One region of the Cohnella hashimotonis genome, then DNA from elsewhere that is predicted to be linked to it. Evidence: predicted binding sites of a transcription regulator. Region 1 holds the regulator's gene; the other holds the start of a gene.
What was found. The regulator LexA, encoded in region 1, represses DNA repair genes until DNA is damaged. The targets are predictions, from matches to a motif close to CGAACATATGTTCG.

Region 1 (8,184 bases):
TTGCCGATATCGTGGACGTCGCCTTTGACCGTCGCAAGCATAATTTTGCCTTTCACGGCGGAGTCCGCCTTTTCCATGTGCGGCTCCAGATGCGCGACCGACGCCTTCATAACCTCCGCGCTCTGCAGCACCTCGGCCACGATCAGCTCATTGTTGTTAAAAAGACGTCCGACCTCCGACATCCCCGCCATAAGCGGACCGTTGATGATGTCGAGCGGCGCGTACTTCGCAAGCGCCTCGTCGAGATCGGCGTGCAGTCCTTCCTTGCTGCCTTCGACGACATAGCCGGCCAGACGCTCTTCAAGCGGCAGGTTTTCGGCTTTGACCTTCTTTTCTACCTTCTTGTCCCGGAAGGCGGCCACGAATTCGGCAAGCGTCTCGTCGTTCGTATTGTAGAGCAGCTCTTCGGCAAGTCTGCGTTCATGCTCGGGAATGGACGCGTAGCGCTCGAGCTTTTCCGTATTGACGATCGCGTAGTCGAGCCCCGCCTTCGTGCATTCGTAAAGAAACACGGAGTTCAGCACCTCGCGGCCGGCCTCGGGAAGTCCGAACGAGATGTTGCTGACGCCGAGAATCGTCTGGCACTTCGGCAGACGCTCCTTGATGAGACGGATGCCTTCGATCGTCTCCTTGGCGGAACCGATATATTGCTCGTCGCCGGTACCGACGGGAAAGACGAGGGCGTCGAATATAAGGTCCTCCGCCTGCAAGCCGTACTTGTTCACCAGCAGGTCATGCGAACGGACAGCCACCTCAAGCTTGTCTTCCCGCGTGATCGCCTGCCCGCGCTCGTCGATCGTGCCGACGACGACGGCCGCGCCGTATTTGTGAAGGATCGGCACGACCTTTTCGAACTTCTCCTCGCCGTCCTCAAGATTAATGGAGTTAATTAATGTTTTGCCCTGGATGTATTTGAGCGACATATCGATGACGGCCGGATCGGTCGTATCGACCATCAGCGGCGCTTTGACCTTTTTCGTGACGAAGTCGAGAAATTTCTTCATGTCTTCCGTCTCGTCGCGGTCCGGATCCTGCAGGCAGACGTCGATGACATGTGCGCCGCTCTTCACCTGGGCGCGCGCGATCTCTGACGCCTCCTCGTACTTGCCCTCGGCGATGAGCCGCTTGAACTTGCGGGAGCCGAGTACGTTCGTCCGTTCGCCTACCATGTAAGGGCGATTTTCGCTCTCGATATACACCGTCTCGATGCCGGATACGGCAGGCGGATGCTCGCCTGCCTGAACGCGCGGCGCCACGTCGGCCATCGCATCCGCGATCGCCTTGATATGCGCCGGCGTCGTGCCGCAGCAGCCGCCCGCGATGTTGATCCAGCCCTGTTCGGCGAATGCGCGCAGCTTGCGCGCGAGCGAATCGGGCGACTCGTGATAATGTCCGTTCTCGTCCGGCAGCCCTGCGTTCGGATAGCAGCTGACGCCGGACTTCGCAATCGCGGACAGCGTACGGATATGATCCCGCATGAACTCGGGGCCGGTCGCGCAGTTCAAGCCGAACGACACCGGGTTCAGGTGCTCGAGCGAAACGTAAAACGATTCGATATTCTGGCCTGCCAGCGTCGTGCCCATCGGCTCGATCGTGCCGCTGATCATGATCGGCAGCGTGCGCCCCATCCGCTCGAACGCCGCCCTGACGCCGATGCTCGCCGCCTTGACGTTAAGCGTATCCTGGCAAGTCTCGATCAGGATCGCATCCACGCCGCCTTCCATAAGCGCCACGACTTGCTCGCGGTAATCCTCGACCAGTTGATCGAATGTCACGCCGCCCGTTACCGACAACGTCTTGGTCGTCGGACCCAGCGCGCCAGCTGCATATCGCGGCTTGTCCGGCGTCGAATACTTGTCGCAAGCCTCGCGCGCGAGCCTAGCCGCGGCCAGGTTGATCTCTCTCGCCTTTTCGGGAATGTCGTATTCAGCCAGCACGACCGACGTCGAGCCGAACGTGTTGGTCTCGATAATGTCCGAGCCCGCCGCGAGATATTGCTCATGAATGCATTGGATGACATCAGGGCGGGTCAGCACGAGCATTTCGTTGCAGCCCTCGAGCTCTTCGCCTCCGAAATCTTCCGCCGTCAGGTTCGCCTGCTGAATCATCGTGCCCATAGCGCCGTCGAGGATGAGGATCCGCTTCTTCAGCAGCTCTTGCAATGGGGCTTTCTTATCGGTTAAAGTCATATTTAGACGTATCATCCTTTTCCGGGTAACTTCATGGGTAAAATCATTAACCTCTATAGTAGCAGAATGTTTTATTCACGAAAAGATCAGGTTGGATGTGTCGACAAATAGCGTGCCAGCGATTATAATTTAGTCAACAAATACTTAAATTCATAGTGGGAAAGAAGGAATAACAAATGGCAAAAGTTCGCGTACGCAATACGAACGAGCTGATCGAAGGCGAAGACAACGTCCGTTCCTTCCTTGACAAACAAGGCGTGCTTTACGAACATTGGAATCCTTCCAAGCTGCCCGAGCGTCTGCAGGAGAACTTCGAATTAAGCGCTGACGACAAAACCGAGATCCTTTCGACCTTCGACGCCGAGATTCGCGATTTGGCCGGCCGCCGCGGCTACAAGACTTGGGATATCGTCGTATTGTCCGAATCGACGCCGAATATCGAGGAATTACTGAAGAAGTTCGAGCAGATCCATACGCACACCGAAGACGAAGTCCGGGCGATCACGGCCGGCGAAGGCATCTTCATTATCCGCGGCGACGAAGCGACCGGATATTTCGACGTCATCCTGAGCGCAGGCGACGTTATCTCCGTTCCGGAGGGCAGCGTTCACTTCTTCACCCTGACTGAATCCAAGAAGGTCGTCGCCGTCCGCCTGTTCATCGAGACCGAGGGCTGGATCGCGCATCCTTACGAGGATCCTGCGTTCGTTAAATAAACAGCTTTCGATCGCGTTAAAAAGCGCCGAATCCCTCTCATCGGGGATCCGGCGCTTTTTGTCATTCAGCGGACAGCTTGTTAAGCAGCGGCTGCAATTCGTTCAGGCTGGCGATCTCGAAGCTTGGCACGATCTCGTCGCCGCGCACGGCTCCGTGACGGTTAATCCAGATCGAGATCATCCCGACGCCGTTCGCGCCCTTGATATCGGTCGTCAGCTTGTCGCCGACCATGACGCAATCTTCCGCCTGCAGCCCAAGGCGCCCAAGCGCATGCGCGAACAGCTTCGGAGACGGCTTGCCTTCCCCGAACTGACCGGAAATGACGATCTCGTCGAAATATGGGATCAACTCCGGTGTCATCGCAAGCTTCTCCTCCTGCAAATCCGGAGAACCGTTCGTAAGGAGAAGTAGTTTGTAACGGCTCTTGAGCGCATCAAGCACCTCGAACGTTTCCTCGTAGGCGAGCGGCAGCTTCCGGCGATGCGCCGGAAACTCCTCCGCAAGCTTGGCGCCGAGCACCGGATCGTCTACGCCGAGCGCCTTGAGCCCGCGCGTCCAAGCTTCCCGCCTGTAGTCCGGCACGATCGCCTCCATCCGCCTGAACATTTCATGCTCTCCGGCCTTGAAGTTCCCCCATAAACCCTCAAACGGGTTGATCCCGATCATCTGCGTGAAAGGAAATGTCTCGTATGTCTCGTATAGCGCGCGCGCTTCGCGTCTTACCGCCTCCTCCAAAGCTGCCGCATCGACGCCGGCTTCCTGCGAAGCTAGCTCGCATGTCGCCTCGAAGGCTTGCTTTACGCTTCGATCATCCCAAAGCAGCGTATCGTCCAAATCGAACATAACCGCTTGAATCTTCATTCCCGTCCATCTCTCCCGTGCGCGATTCTTGAAAAGCATTATTAAAGTGATTCTAGCTACTCGCTCCTTACTTAGCGCGCGTCTCCCACTCGACCTGATGCTGACCTGCGAATTCCTTGAGACGAACTGACATCGCGTCCAGCGGGTACCGGTTCATCAGCTTGGAGAACACCCAGTTGCCGCCTTTGACCGGTTCGATGACGATGTAGCCAGGCATCTGAACGATCTTCCGCACTTCGAGCGGCTTAAGCGTCTTGTATCCCGCAAATCTGCGCGTCTCCAGCCTGTCCTTCGAGACGGCCAGATACGGCCTGCGCAGGAAGTAAAACACGGCGAGCAGCACATAACAACCGACCGTCGCCCAGAACATGCCTGCGCTTTGCTCAAAACTTGCAGACCACGGCTTGAACAATAGAATGTAGAATACGATCAGAAGCACGAGCGTGAAGGGCATGATGAGGCTTCTGCCTTTAAACCGGTCAATCTGGGCCGCAGGCGCGGATAAGCTTTGTTTGCCCTCTTTTTTGCGGCGTTTGTTGATTTCCTTCGTATTGCGCTGTACGGCGCGTTCCCATGAACGTGACACTGCATACCCTCCTATGTATAGGCAAAGCCGGCTTTAAGCCGGCTTTGCCGCGTTGCCGCATGAATAAGACCGTCCATTCAACCGTTTATGACATTAATTATTTGAAGCTGCTCACGGGCGCTTCAATGCTTTATCGTATCTTCCGGCGGTTCGTCGGTCCATTCGATCTGATCGAGCTGCTGCCTGAAGTTTCGTTTGAAGTTGTCCAGATAAACCTGACGCAGCTTTTGCCGCTCGACGGCTTCATCCTCGGTCAATCCCATCGTCTTATGTTTATGTGCCAACTCGTTAATCCGAGCGATCAGCTTGTCGAATTCCATAGGGTCACCTCCCGTGTTGCCTCTTCTAATTTGACATTATCGGAAGGGGAATGTCAAGGCGAGGCTAAAGCAAAAAAGACCGATATGCATCGGTCGATTAAGGTTAGTCTATTCAAGTTAAATCCGTAATGCGAATCATTCGGGGATGGGAACATACATTCCTATCGAATAGAGTCGGACAGCTTGGCCGGAAGGACCAGGCGTTGACCTGAAGCGATCGTGGATGAAGTCAATCCGTTGCGCTTCATAATCAGATGTACGGCCTCAATCGTCTTCATGCGGGAAGGCTTGGCATTCTCCGCGATCGACCATAACGTGTCTCCGCTGTCGACCGTAACGGTCGCTTCATATGCTCCAGCTTGACGAACGGCGTCGGGCTCGGCCGACGCAGTCATCATGGACAACCCCGCATAGATCAGCAGCGCGACGATCGGAATCAGAAACAGCCGAAGACCCTTAAAGGAGAAAAGCGATTGAAAACTGAGCGCCGAGGCCGTTCTCTTGGCTCGAGCGGTCGGAGCGGGCGTTCGCTCCGGCCCCAGCTTTCCATTCATATATGTATGCCCTTGAGATTTAAGCGAATCCGAACCGAGTAGTTGTACTTGTACCATCTCATCCACCCCAAACGTTTGTTCTGATAAGAGAATATCACGAACATATGTTTGAGTCAACGGTTTTTACGAACACAGGTTCTCTAAGAACGAATGTTTGTACGAACTCCGGTTCTGTGTTATAATTTGTCATATGAATTTTTAAGTCAGTAGGAGGGCTTCGAGGTGTCGAAGATGTCCAACCGTCAATCCGCCATATTGGAATTCATCAAGAACGAAGTCAAGGACAAAGGCTATCCCCCATCGGTGCGCGAGATCGGCGAAGCCGTCGGACTCGCTTCGAGCTCTACCGTGCACGGTCATCTCGACCGTCTTGAAAAGAAAGGCCTGATTCGCCGGGACCCGACCAAGCCGCGCGCAATCGAGATTACGGACGGCGAACAAGATCCCGTCATCCAGTTCGCGCAGTCCGTTCGTCAGGTCCCGCTCGTTGGCAAGGTCACGGCAGGCGTACCGATCACCGCGACGGAGAATATCGAGGAGTACTTCCCGCTCCCCGCCCAGATGGTCGGCGAGCAGACGGTATTCATGCTCTCCGTCAGAGGCGACAGCATGATCGACGCCGGCATCCACAGTGGCGATTACGTCATCGTACGCCAGCAGCAGACGGCTACCAACGGCGATATCGTTGTGGCCATGACCGAGGAAGACGAAGCGACGGTCAAGACGTTTTACAAGGAGCGCGACCACATCCGCCTCCAACCGGAGAACACCACGATGGAGCCGCTGCGCTTGAACAACGTCAGCATTTTGGGCAAAGTCATCGGTTTAATCCGCAGCATTCGTTAATCGTTCTTCGCCCCCATCCCATTTTATAACAAAGAAGCCTCGGCATCGCTAAGCGATCGCCGAGGCTTCTTCGTTGATGCCGAGTATCAATAAGTCGTCAAATACTGATCCCGCTCCCATTGGTGAACCTGAGTGCGATAAATGTCGTATTCGATTTCCTTCATTTCATAAAAATGCGTGAGCGCGTGATCGCCGAGCGCCTCGCACACAACCTCGTCGCGCAGCATCTCGGAGAGCGCTTCGCGAAGGTTGAGCGGCAGACTCGGAATGCCGGCGTCGATCCGCTCTTCGTCGCTCATGACGTAGATGTTGCGGTCTACAGGCGCCGGCAGCGCTGTCTTGTTGCGAATACCGTCGAGTCCTGACTTCAGCATGACCGCAAGCGCCAGATACGGATTGGCAGCCGGATCCGGGTTGCGAACTTCGACGCGCGTGCTCAGTCCGCGGGATGCCGGAATGCGGATCATCGGGCTGCGGTTGCTCGCCGACCACGCGACGTAACATGGGGCTTCATAGCCCGGTACGAGGCGCTTAAACGAGTTGACGGTCGGATTCGTAATGGCGGCCATGCCGCGAGCGTGCTGCAGAATACCGGCCATATAGTGACGCGCCACTGTGCTTAGACCGAGACGGTCGTTCGCATCGTAGAACGCATTTTCCGAGCCCTTGAACAGCGATTGATGGCAGTGCATGCCCGAACCGTTCATGCCGTAAAGCGGCTTCGGCATAAAGGTCGCGTGCAGGCCGTGCTTGCGAGCGATCGTCTTGACGACCAGCTTGAACGTCTGGATCTGGTCGGCCGCCTTGATGGCGTCCGCATATTTGAAGTCGATCTCGTGCTGCCCCGGTGCGACCTCGTGGTGGGAAGCTTCGATCTCGAAGCCCATCTCCTCGAGCATAAGCACGATGTCGCGGCGGCAATTCTCGCCGAGGTCGGTCGGCGCGAGATCGAAGTATCCGCCCTGGTCGTTGAGCTCGGTCGTCGGGTTGCCTTTCTCGTCGGTCTGGAACAGGAAAAACTCAGGTTCCGGTCCGACATTAAACGACGTATAGCCGAGTTCCTCCGCCTCTTCGAGCGCACGCTTCAAGATGCCGCGCGGATCGCCGGCAAAAGGCGTGCCGTCAGGCATATAAACGTCGCAGATGAGACGCGCGACGCGATCTTCCGTAACCCACGGGAAAACGACCCACGTATCGAGATCCGGATACAAATACATGTCGGACTCCTCGATCCGGACATAGCCTTCGATGGAGGAGCCGTCGAACATCATTTTGTTGTCCAACGCCTTCTGGAGCTGGCTTACGGGGATTTCCACGTTTTTGATGATGCCCATCAGATCGGTAAATTGCAAGCGAATGAAGCGTACGTTTTCTTCCTTGGCAATCCGAATGATATCCTCGCGCGAGTAGCTCATGACAGCCTCCTAGTATGGTCGTTGTAGGTACAGCTACTTGTTCTTGTAAAAGCGGGACAGTTCGCCCTGAATGAGCGACACTTGGCCCGGGCGCTTGTTGCCCGACATGATCTGCTGCTTCAGCATGCGGTGAAGCTGGGATTCGGACAGCTCTCGGCGCTTGACCTCGGACAGCTCGTTGATGATCGTCCCGTCGTCCGCGCTCTCTCCTACCGGGTTCATCACCTGCTTGATACCGGCGATGTTGACGCCCTTCTCGATCAGCGCTTTGATCTCGAGCAGTCGCTCGACGTCGTTAAACGAGAAAAGCCGCTGATTGCCCGCGGTCCGGGCAGGCTGAATCAATTCGTGTTGTTCGTAGTATCGTATTTGCCGGGCGGTCAGATCGGTCAGCTTCATGACAATGCCAATCGGGAACAGCGCCATATTTCTGCGTATTTCGTCGCCAGCCATTTCGTATCAACCTTCCATCTGGGCGCGGAATTTGCAACCACTTCCATTGTAGCCCGGGCCGCAAAACATGTCAAGGAATGTAAGGTTTAATTCCAATGAGCATACGCAGCCGTTTGTCAGGCTTGGCTATTGGTCCCGCCGAACTGACATCCCGCCTAGCATGCCGCGCTCGCGCAGCGTCTCCCAGGCTTCGCGTACGGCCAATTTAACGTGCGCATAGGTTAACCCGCCTTGCATATAAGC
Region 2 (8,184 bases), 1.2 Mb from region 1:
ATGCATCCGGCCAGGGATGGCTTCGGGAAAAGTCGTACAGCTCCAGGATGAGACGATGCAGCGGCTCGTCGCTGCGTTGGCCGCCGTACATGTCCGCCAGCGTCGCCAGCGTCCCTTCCTCGCCGAGCGCAAGCTCCTGCTCGTAGCGCGCCTCGAACAGCTCGTCGAGCGTGTCCATGCGCAGCAGCTCCGCCTCGGTCTCGTTCGCGATCCGAAATCCCGGATCGAGCCCGATCAACGGCGAATAGCGCTGCACCGCCTCCATGCAGAACGAGTGCAGCGTCGTGATCGAAGCCCGCGGCAGCAAGGCGAGCTGCCTGCGCAGATGCGCGGAGCCGGGCGATTGCTCGAGCTTCAGCTCCAGCGCCGCCCGGATTCGCTCCTTCATCTCGGCAGCGGCGGCCTTCGTGAAGGTGGCGACGAGGAGCGCGTCCACGTCGAGCGGGTCCCGCTCGTCGGCGATGCGGGAAATGATCCGTTCGACCAGCACGGCGGTCTTCCCCGAGCCTGCGGCCGCAGCGACGAGCAGATGGCGACCTCCGGCCGCGATCGCCGCCCATTGCTCCGCAGTCCAGCGGCTGCCTTCCGGCCTGGCATAGGTAGCCGCCAGCCCGTCTTCGCCGCGTATGACGCCCGCAAATGCGCTCTCGCGTGCGGCTTCGTTCACATTCTGTCCGGCAGCCGCCTCCGCTCCAGGCAGCGACGGTTCGGATGCTTCTTCGGAAGCGGATGCCTCTTCCGTACGCCCGCCGTCGTCGAACAGACCGTTCCAGTCGAAAGCCAGCTGTTCGTCGTCTTCTTTTCCCCGCGATCCGCTCAAGCTTCGTCTCCTCCTTCCTCATCTTCTTCGCCGAGCCATTCCCATACTTCGTCCTTGTTCGCCGGGCGACGCAGCGCATGATGACGGTTGCCCTCGAGCTGCCCGTCGAACTGGCACACCGGCCGGAACTCGCACACCGTGCACGGGCTGCGCTTGCCAAGCCGGTAAGGCGCGATATCGACGTCGCCTTCTACGATGCGCTTGCCGATCTTCGATATGTTGCGGCGAACCGCTTTGCGCAGCGTTTCCCATTGCGCGCCGTCGGCCACCTGCGAGCGGGCGGAGAAGCTGCCGTCCTTTTTGTACTCGACCGGGACGACCGACGACTTGGCGCTGCTCTCTAGCGACTCGTCCATCAGCTGCACGGCTTCGCCGTCGGCCAGCACGAGCCCTTCCATGCGGTACTCCTTGCGGATCGCCTCTTCTGCGCCCGTCTCGTCGAGGCCGTTGGCCGTATGGAGCAGCGGATTGTGCACGTGCAGATACAACACGCCTGCTGGCTTGGCCGGACGCCCGAGCCAATGCGGCGCGTGCGTGACGACGACGTCCAGATAGGTCAGCATTTGCAGTGAAAGGCCGTGCGCCACTTCGTCGAGCCTCAGCTTCACCGCGCTCGATTTGTAATCGAGAATCCGCAGCAGCGTCCCGTCCTGCGACTCCGCAGCGTCGACCCGGTCGATCCGGCCGGCGACGTCCATCCATCTGCCGTTGCCCAGATACAGGCTGAGCGGCGGCATGATGCCTTGCGGACCGAAATCCACTTCGAGGCCGACCGGGCGAAATGCGGACAGCGACGCATGCTCCCCAAGCATCGCCGACGTCTGCGAGACGATCCGGCTGAGCTTGCGCGCCATCGTGCGGTGCCGATTCGTGGACAACAGAATCTGAGACTGCACCTTCGGCAGCAGCCGCTCGACGGCGGCCGCGGCTTCGCTATGCCACAGGCCCGCGTCCCCGTCCGACGGGTCGCCCATCAGCAGCTTTTCCGTCGTCTGCCTTAGCGCGGCATGGAAAAGCTGTCCGATATCCGGCGCGTCCACACGGTACATGCGGCGCTCCTTGAGCCGAAGCCCGTGCGCGGCGTAATGCCTGAACGGGCAAGCGACGAACCGCTCCATCCGCGACACGCTGGCGAGCAGCCGGTCGCCGTACAGCAGGAGGCTCGTATGCGGCTGCAGCGGCCGTTCTTCGTTGCTGTAGCGCAGCGACGAGAGCAGGACGGAAATGCGGGAACGCCACGGCTCATGCTCGATGAGCCAGCGATACGCGGAGCGCCAGCCCGGTGCCAGCGCGTCGCCCTGTCTGTGCCTGCGCAGCATGGCGACCGTATGCGTAAGCGCGCGTCCGGGACGGACGGCGAAAGCCAGCTGCGCCTCGTCCGGAGATCCGGGCTGCGGCTCGGCAGACTCGGCCCGAATCGGAAGTCCGGGAAACCAGGAGCGAATCCGTCCGATCAGGCTGGACTTGATCAGGCTCTGGCCTTCTTCGTCCGCAAGCGCGTAGCTGATCCACAGATGCCGGGACGGCGTCGTCAGCGCCAGATAAGCGAGAAACTCTTCGTCCAGCAGTCTGCGGCGGGCACCCGGCGCCATGGCGATGCCCGATTCGGCCAGCTTGACGCGCTCTTCCTCGTTCAGCAGTCCGTCGTCCTTGATCGCTCTCGGCATCACGCCTTCGTTCACGCCAAGCAAATACAACACGGATACGCGATCCGTGCGCGTGCGTTCCGGCGTCCCGATCAGGACGCGGTCGAGCGAAGGCGGCACGACGCCCAGGCGGATCGACTCCAATCCGGCGTCGATCATGCCCGCGAACAATGCCGGATCCGCCGGCTCGTCCCCCATCAGCTCCACGAGCTGATCGAGAAGCCCGATCGCGCCGTCCCATAGTTGACGATGTATCCGCGCGCGCAGCGGCTCGCCGGCCAGCTCGTCGTGCCTGCTCCAAAGCTCCAGCCTGTCCGGCGCCGCCGTCTCTTCCAGAAGCAGAAAAAGCGCGCGGCATAAGTCGGCCAGCGTCTTGGACCGCTTGAAGCGCGACTCGAATGTCCTAAGCGGCGCGAGCAGCGCATCCCGGGTCGCGCGGATCGCCTGCATGGAAGGGCCGCCTCGCGAAGTTCCGTCATCGTCCTCTTCCTCGGCCTCCAGGTCGCGGGCGGACAGCGAATACCAGCTGCGGTCGTCATGCCAGCGCCAGCCGTCGATGCCGGCTGCCAACACGTAGTTCTCGAGCGCATCGACCGACTCCCTCGCGACGCTGCCGTCCTGCGGATGAAGCAAGTCCGTCTTCGCGCAGCGGAAAAACGCCTCGTAGCGCCAGCCGCCGATCACGCATTCCAAGGCCGAGCGAACGAACTCCACGAGCGGATGCTGCGAGCCTCTCGCTTTGCCGTCCAGGAAGTACGGGATGCCGTAATCGTCGAAAACGGATGCCAGCAGCTCGCCGTAATCCTCCAGATTGCGGGCGAACACGCTCATCTCGCGCCAGCGCATGCCGTCCTCGCGGACGCGGCGCAGCATATCACGCGCTGCCGCCTCCACTTCGGCTCTGCGGCTGGCGGCCTCGCGGATCGACAAGCCGCAGCGCGGATGCTCCGGCTGCAGCTGCGTCTCGCCGCCGGTCCAGCGATGCCGGCCATCCATCGCCCGCTCCAGATGCGCCAGCATCGGACATTCCGCAAAGCGCGGCGAAACGCTCGGCCGCAACAAGACAGGAGGCTCTAACTGCGCGCCAGCCGCCTCCGCCGCCGCGCAAAGGCGCGCCGACGTGTCCGCGGTCTGATAGAACAGGTCCAGCTCGTCCGGACGTTCGCCGGCTCCGTACAATCGATCCACGCAGAGCGCGGCGGACACGCGCTTGCAGCGTCGCAGCAGCGCCTCGATGACGGCATATTCCTTGGGCGTAAAACCATGGAAGCCGTCCAGCCAAATCTCCGCATCCTGAAGCAGCGTCGACGCCTGCGCCCCCTTGACCAAAAAGTCGAGCGAATCTTCTCCGTCGAGATAATGGCCCGCCAGTTCGCGCTCGACGTCTTCGTACAGCAGCGACAGATCGTGCAGCTTGTCCGACAGCAGGCCTTCGGCGGCCGCGGCGGCTTGTTCCGCAGCGCCGGCCGGCCCTGCAGGCACGGTGCTGCCGGCGTGCAAAGCGCCGCGTACGGCCAGCGGCACGGCGTTAATCGCAGCCGGGTCCGTGCCGTATCGCTTCCATTCCGTAAGCAGTTCGCCGATCCGCTCGGCCAGCCCCGCTCCGCCCGCGCCGCTCCGGTACAGCTTGAGCTGCGCCTGCCGGCGGACGAGCGCCTTGTGGATCAGCATCGTCTTCCCGTTGTCCGCGATCGGCACGACGGCCGCGCCTCCAGCCTCCTGCATGACGCGGAAGGCCAGCCGCCTGAAGCTCAGCACCTGCAGTCGCATAAAGCCCTTGGAGCCCGGAGCGGAAGCGAGCGCATACTCGGTCTGGAATGTGGCCTGCTCGGGCACGATCAACAAAAGCGGCGGTCCCGCAGGATCCTGCGCGATCCGCTCGGCGATCTCCGTCCTGATCAGATGCGACTTGCCGCTGCCCGAGCGGCCCGCGATCAGTCTCAGCTTCATGGCCTGCGCCTCCCTTTCCCCTCACCGATTCGTTCCATTCCGTTCGACTACGATTCTAGCGACCATTGTACCACACCCGCACAGACGTTCGCACCGCAAAAAAAGAACCGTCCGCTCCGCAGGTAGGCGGGTCGGACGGCCGACGCTCTTGCGCTTACAGCTCTTTGCGGCTCCTGACTTCGAAAATGCCGAACTTCAGGTAATGCCCTTCCTCGACGCCGACCAGCTGCGGATGATCGCGCCCTGCGCCGGTCCAGACGATGCGCCGCAGCACTTTGCCCGCATCGCGCGCGGCTTCGAGCAGCGTCTCCATGAACAGCTCCGGACGGACATGGTACGAGCAGCTCGCCGTGACCAGGTACCCGCCCTCGTTGATCAGCTTCATGGCCTGCAGGTTGATGTCCTTGTAGCCGCGGATCGCGCCCGGCACGGCGCGCTTCGTCTTGGCGAACGCCGGCGGATCGAGGATGATGACATCCCATGTGCGCCCCTGCTTGGTCAGCGGCTTGGAGGTGTCGACCTTAGCCGCAGGCTTGCCGCCTTTGGAATCCCCCTCCGCCGAGCCGGCTCTCGCCGCCCGCTCCTCGCGTCCCTTGACCTGCTCGCGCAAATACTCGAACGCATCGGCGACGACGAATTCGACGCGGTCCTCGAAGCCGTTGCGCGCAACGTTCGTCCTCGCGGTATCGATGCCGTGCTCCGAGATGTCCAGGCATGTGACGCGCTTGGCGCCGTACTTGCAGGCGTGAAGCGTGAAGCTGCCGGTATGCGCGAAGCATTCCAGCACGGTGGCGCCGTCCCAGTACGGGAACGTGACGACGCTGCCGTTGGCGTTGACGGGAACCGGCCTGACGCCTTCTTCCGTGGCGCGCTCCTCGACCGTGATGCCGCTTCGTTTGCCCCAGCCCTTCATCAGCGGCTCGATCGCCGCGCGGTTTTCCCGCTGATCGAAGAAGTAGCCCGTCTTCTGGCCGCCCTCGATATCGACCTGGACGGATAGACCATTCTCCACGATCTGCAGGTAACGCGGGCAATCGCCGTACAGAACGCCCGTGCGCTCCTCGAGCCCTTCGAGCGTGCGGACGCCGACGTCGCTGCGCTCGTACACGCCCTTCGGCGCGAACACGCGCACCAAGGCGGGCAGCCACGCTTCGCGAGCTTTGTCCATGCCGAGCGTCAGCACCTGAACGACGAGCACGCCGTCGAAGCGGTCGACGACGAGCCCCGGCAGGAAATCGGCTTCCCCGAATACGAGCCTGCACGATTCGTCGCCGGGCGCGAACCGCTCGCGATAGTCCAGGCATGCGCGAAAGCGCGCTTCGAAGAAGGATTCGTCCATCGCGTCCAGCGGTCCGTAAGCTACGATCCGGATCGCGATCTGCGAAGCGGGGTTCCAGTAGCCGGTCGCCAAAAATTGCCCCCGGTGGTCGCGGACCTCCACCAGACTGCCCGGCTTGGGCTCGCCTTCGGTACGCTCGATCTCATTGGCGAATATCCAGGGGTGCCCGAGCTCCAATCTCGGGCGGCGCGAGCGGTTCAGCACGGCAAAAGGCTTGTTTTCGGTCGGCATGCGCTCATTCCTTTCTCTATCATGTCTTGTCCGATCGCCGCATACGATGGTCCAGACAGGACTGGTCGGGCCTGTATTCCCTGCCGTCCGCGGCTATGTATCCAAAAGGAGAAACGATGGTATGCTGCTATATTTAATCTCGCTGTCGATCGTCGGCCTGGCGCTGCTGCTGTCCGGCATGAAGGTGATGGAGGCCGCGCTCTCCGGCTGGGCCGGCGACCGTATGGCGCTCGCCGTCGCGCGCTCCACGTCGACGCCGCTCCGGGGCTTCGCCCTCGGCACGGCATCGAGCGCGCTGCTGCAAAGCGGCACTGCCGTCACGCTGCTTACGATCAGTCTCGTCAACAGCGGTATCCTGCCGTTCGCGCGCTGCTTCGGCATCCTCCTTGGCACCAACGTCGGCACCTGCCTGACGACGGAGCTCATGAGCCTGGAGCTCCACCGCTACGGCTTGCCTCTGCTAGGCGCCGGCACCGGCCTGTGGCTGCTGTCCCTGCTGTCCGGGGAGTGGCGGGCGCTGCCGCCGCTGCCCCGCCGCGTGCACGACGCCTGCCGCTTCGGCGGAGCGGTGCTCGCGGGCTTCGCCCTGCTGCTGGCCGGCTTCGCGCTGCTGCGCACGATGGGGCCGCTGCTTCAGCAGCAGGGCACGTTCGCGCGGCTAATGGACATGGCCTCACAGCAGCCCGCGCTCGGCGTGCTCGGCGGCGCCGTGCTCACCGCGCTTATTCACTCCGGCGCCGCCGTCATCGGCATGTCGATGGGCTTCGTATCCGCCGGCGCCATGAGCCCGGACACCGCCGTCGCGATCGTGCTCGGCGCCAACGTCGGCACCTGCGCGACAGGGCTGCTCGTCTCGCTCGGCGGCAGCCGAGGCGGCAAGCTGGTGGCGCTGTCGCAGATCGCGCTTAACGTTGGCGGCGTGCTGCTGTTCTACCCGCTGCGGCACGAGCTGCTCGCCGCCGCGGCCTACATCGCGCCCGGCAATGCCGCCGCCCAGATCGCGCATGCGCAGACGATCTTTAATGTCGCCTGCTCGCTGCTGGCGCTGCCGCTCGCCTATCTGTTCAAGCCGCCGGCCAAGCCGGCATTGCCCGCAGCCGCTTAAGCGGCTGCCGCAGGCGCCTCAGACAGCGTCACGTCAGTATGCGCCGGCAGCCGCCGGGTCGCCGCCGACGATCGCGATGCCCGAGCTCGTGCCGATACGGCTCGCCCCGGCCAGCAGCATCGCTTCGGCCGTCGCGGCGTCGCGAACGCCGCCCGACGCCTTCACGCCGAGATGTCCGGACACGGACGAGCGCATGAGCCGGATATCCGCCTCCGTCGCCTTGCCCGGACCGAACCCCGTGGACGTCTTAACGTAATCCGCGCCTGCCGCTTCGGAGATGCGGCAGGCTTCGCGCTTCAGCTCGTCCGTAAGCGCGCCTGTCTCCAGGATCACCTTGACGAGCGCGCCGCCCTGTACGGCCCGTACGACGGAGGAGATGTCGCGCTGGACCGAGTCGAAGTCCCGGTCGAGCAGCTTGCCGATCGACAGCACCATGTCGATCTCGGAGGCGCCGTCCTCGACGGCGGCCGCCGCTTCGAACGCTTTGGCGCGCGTCGCGGCGGCGCCGAGCGGGAAGCCGACGACCGCGCATACCTTAACATTCGTGCCGCCGAGCCGTTCGCGGCTCAGCCGTACCCATCTGCCGTTCACGCAGACGCTGTAAAACTGATAGGCGAGCGCTTCCTGGCACAGCTGCTCGATGTCCGCGGTACGCGCCTCCGCCTTGAGCAGCGTATGGTCGATAAAAGGAGCGACCGATTGGCCCGGCGTCCAGATCGGAAAGCGGCCCGCCGTGACGACATGGCCGTCCTGCGGCTCGAAGCCGAGCTGGCGCAGCGCTTCGCGCAGCACCTCGTCGTTGTTGTCGTATCCGCCGCTGCGCTGCAGTCTCCAGCTCTCCGCGGGCGAATACCAGGCGACGCCTTTGATCTCCTCGACCTGTGCCTGCAGCGTGCCCTCGCCGGCCTCGACGAGATAATAGTGTACCTCTTTTTGCACGGTTGCCCTGTCCGCGGCTTCATATTGGTAACGAATGACGGATAAAGGAGAGCGAATGTCTCCCCGAATGCCCGTCTCCTCCATAATCTCGCGCAGCGCCGTTTCTTCGATCGTTTCGCCGGGTTCCATCTTGCCTTTGGCCAGCGTCGTCTTG

Region 2: addB (helicase-exonuclease AddAB subunit AddB) is a predicted target of LexA. The motif match lies at 4,494-4,507, and genes of this name have one in related genera.

Annotation. Positions count from the first base shown of each region.
Region 1 covers NZ_JAGRPV010000001.1:2,896,709-2,904,892, reverse strand. The annotation lists gene metH (methionine synthase) at 1-2,189, opposite strand, end outside; gene KB449_RS11675 (cupin domain-containing protein) at 2,366-2,905, shown strand; gene KB449_RS11670 (HAD family hydrolase) at 2,967-3,767, opposite strand; gene KB449_RS11665 (hypothetical protein) at 3,835-4,353, opposite strand; gene KB449_RS11660 (DUF896 domain-containing protein) at 4,476-4,673, opposite strand; gene KB449_RS11655 (LysM peptidoglycan-binding domain-containing protein) at 4,835-5,227, opposite strand; gene lexA (transcriptional repressor LexA) at 5,450-6,073, shown strand; gene glnA (type I glutamate--ammonia ligase) at 6,160-7,488, opposite strand; gene KB449_RS11640 (MerR family transcriptional regulator) at 7,522-7,941, opposite strand; gene KB449_RS11635 (methionine gamma-lyase family protein) at 8,068-8,184, opposite strand, start outside.
Region 2 covers NZ_JAGRPV010000001.1:4,141,353-4,149,536, forward strand. The annotation lists gene KB449_RS16765 (UvrD-helicase domain-containing protein) at 1-820, opposite strand, end outside; gene addB (helicase-exonuclease AddAB subunit AddB) at 817-4,416, opposite strand; gene KB449_RS16775 (class I SAM-dependent rRNA methyltransferase) at 4,571-5,986, opposite strand; gene KB449_RS16780 (Na/Pi symporter) at 6,108-7,091, shown strand; gene deoC (deoxyribose-phosphate aldolase) at 7,125-8,184, opposite strand, start outside.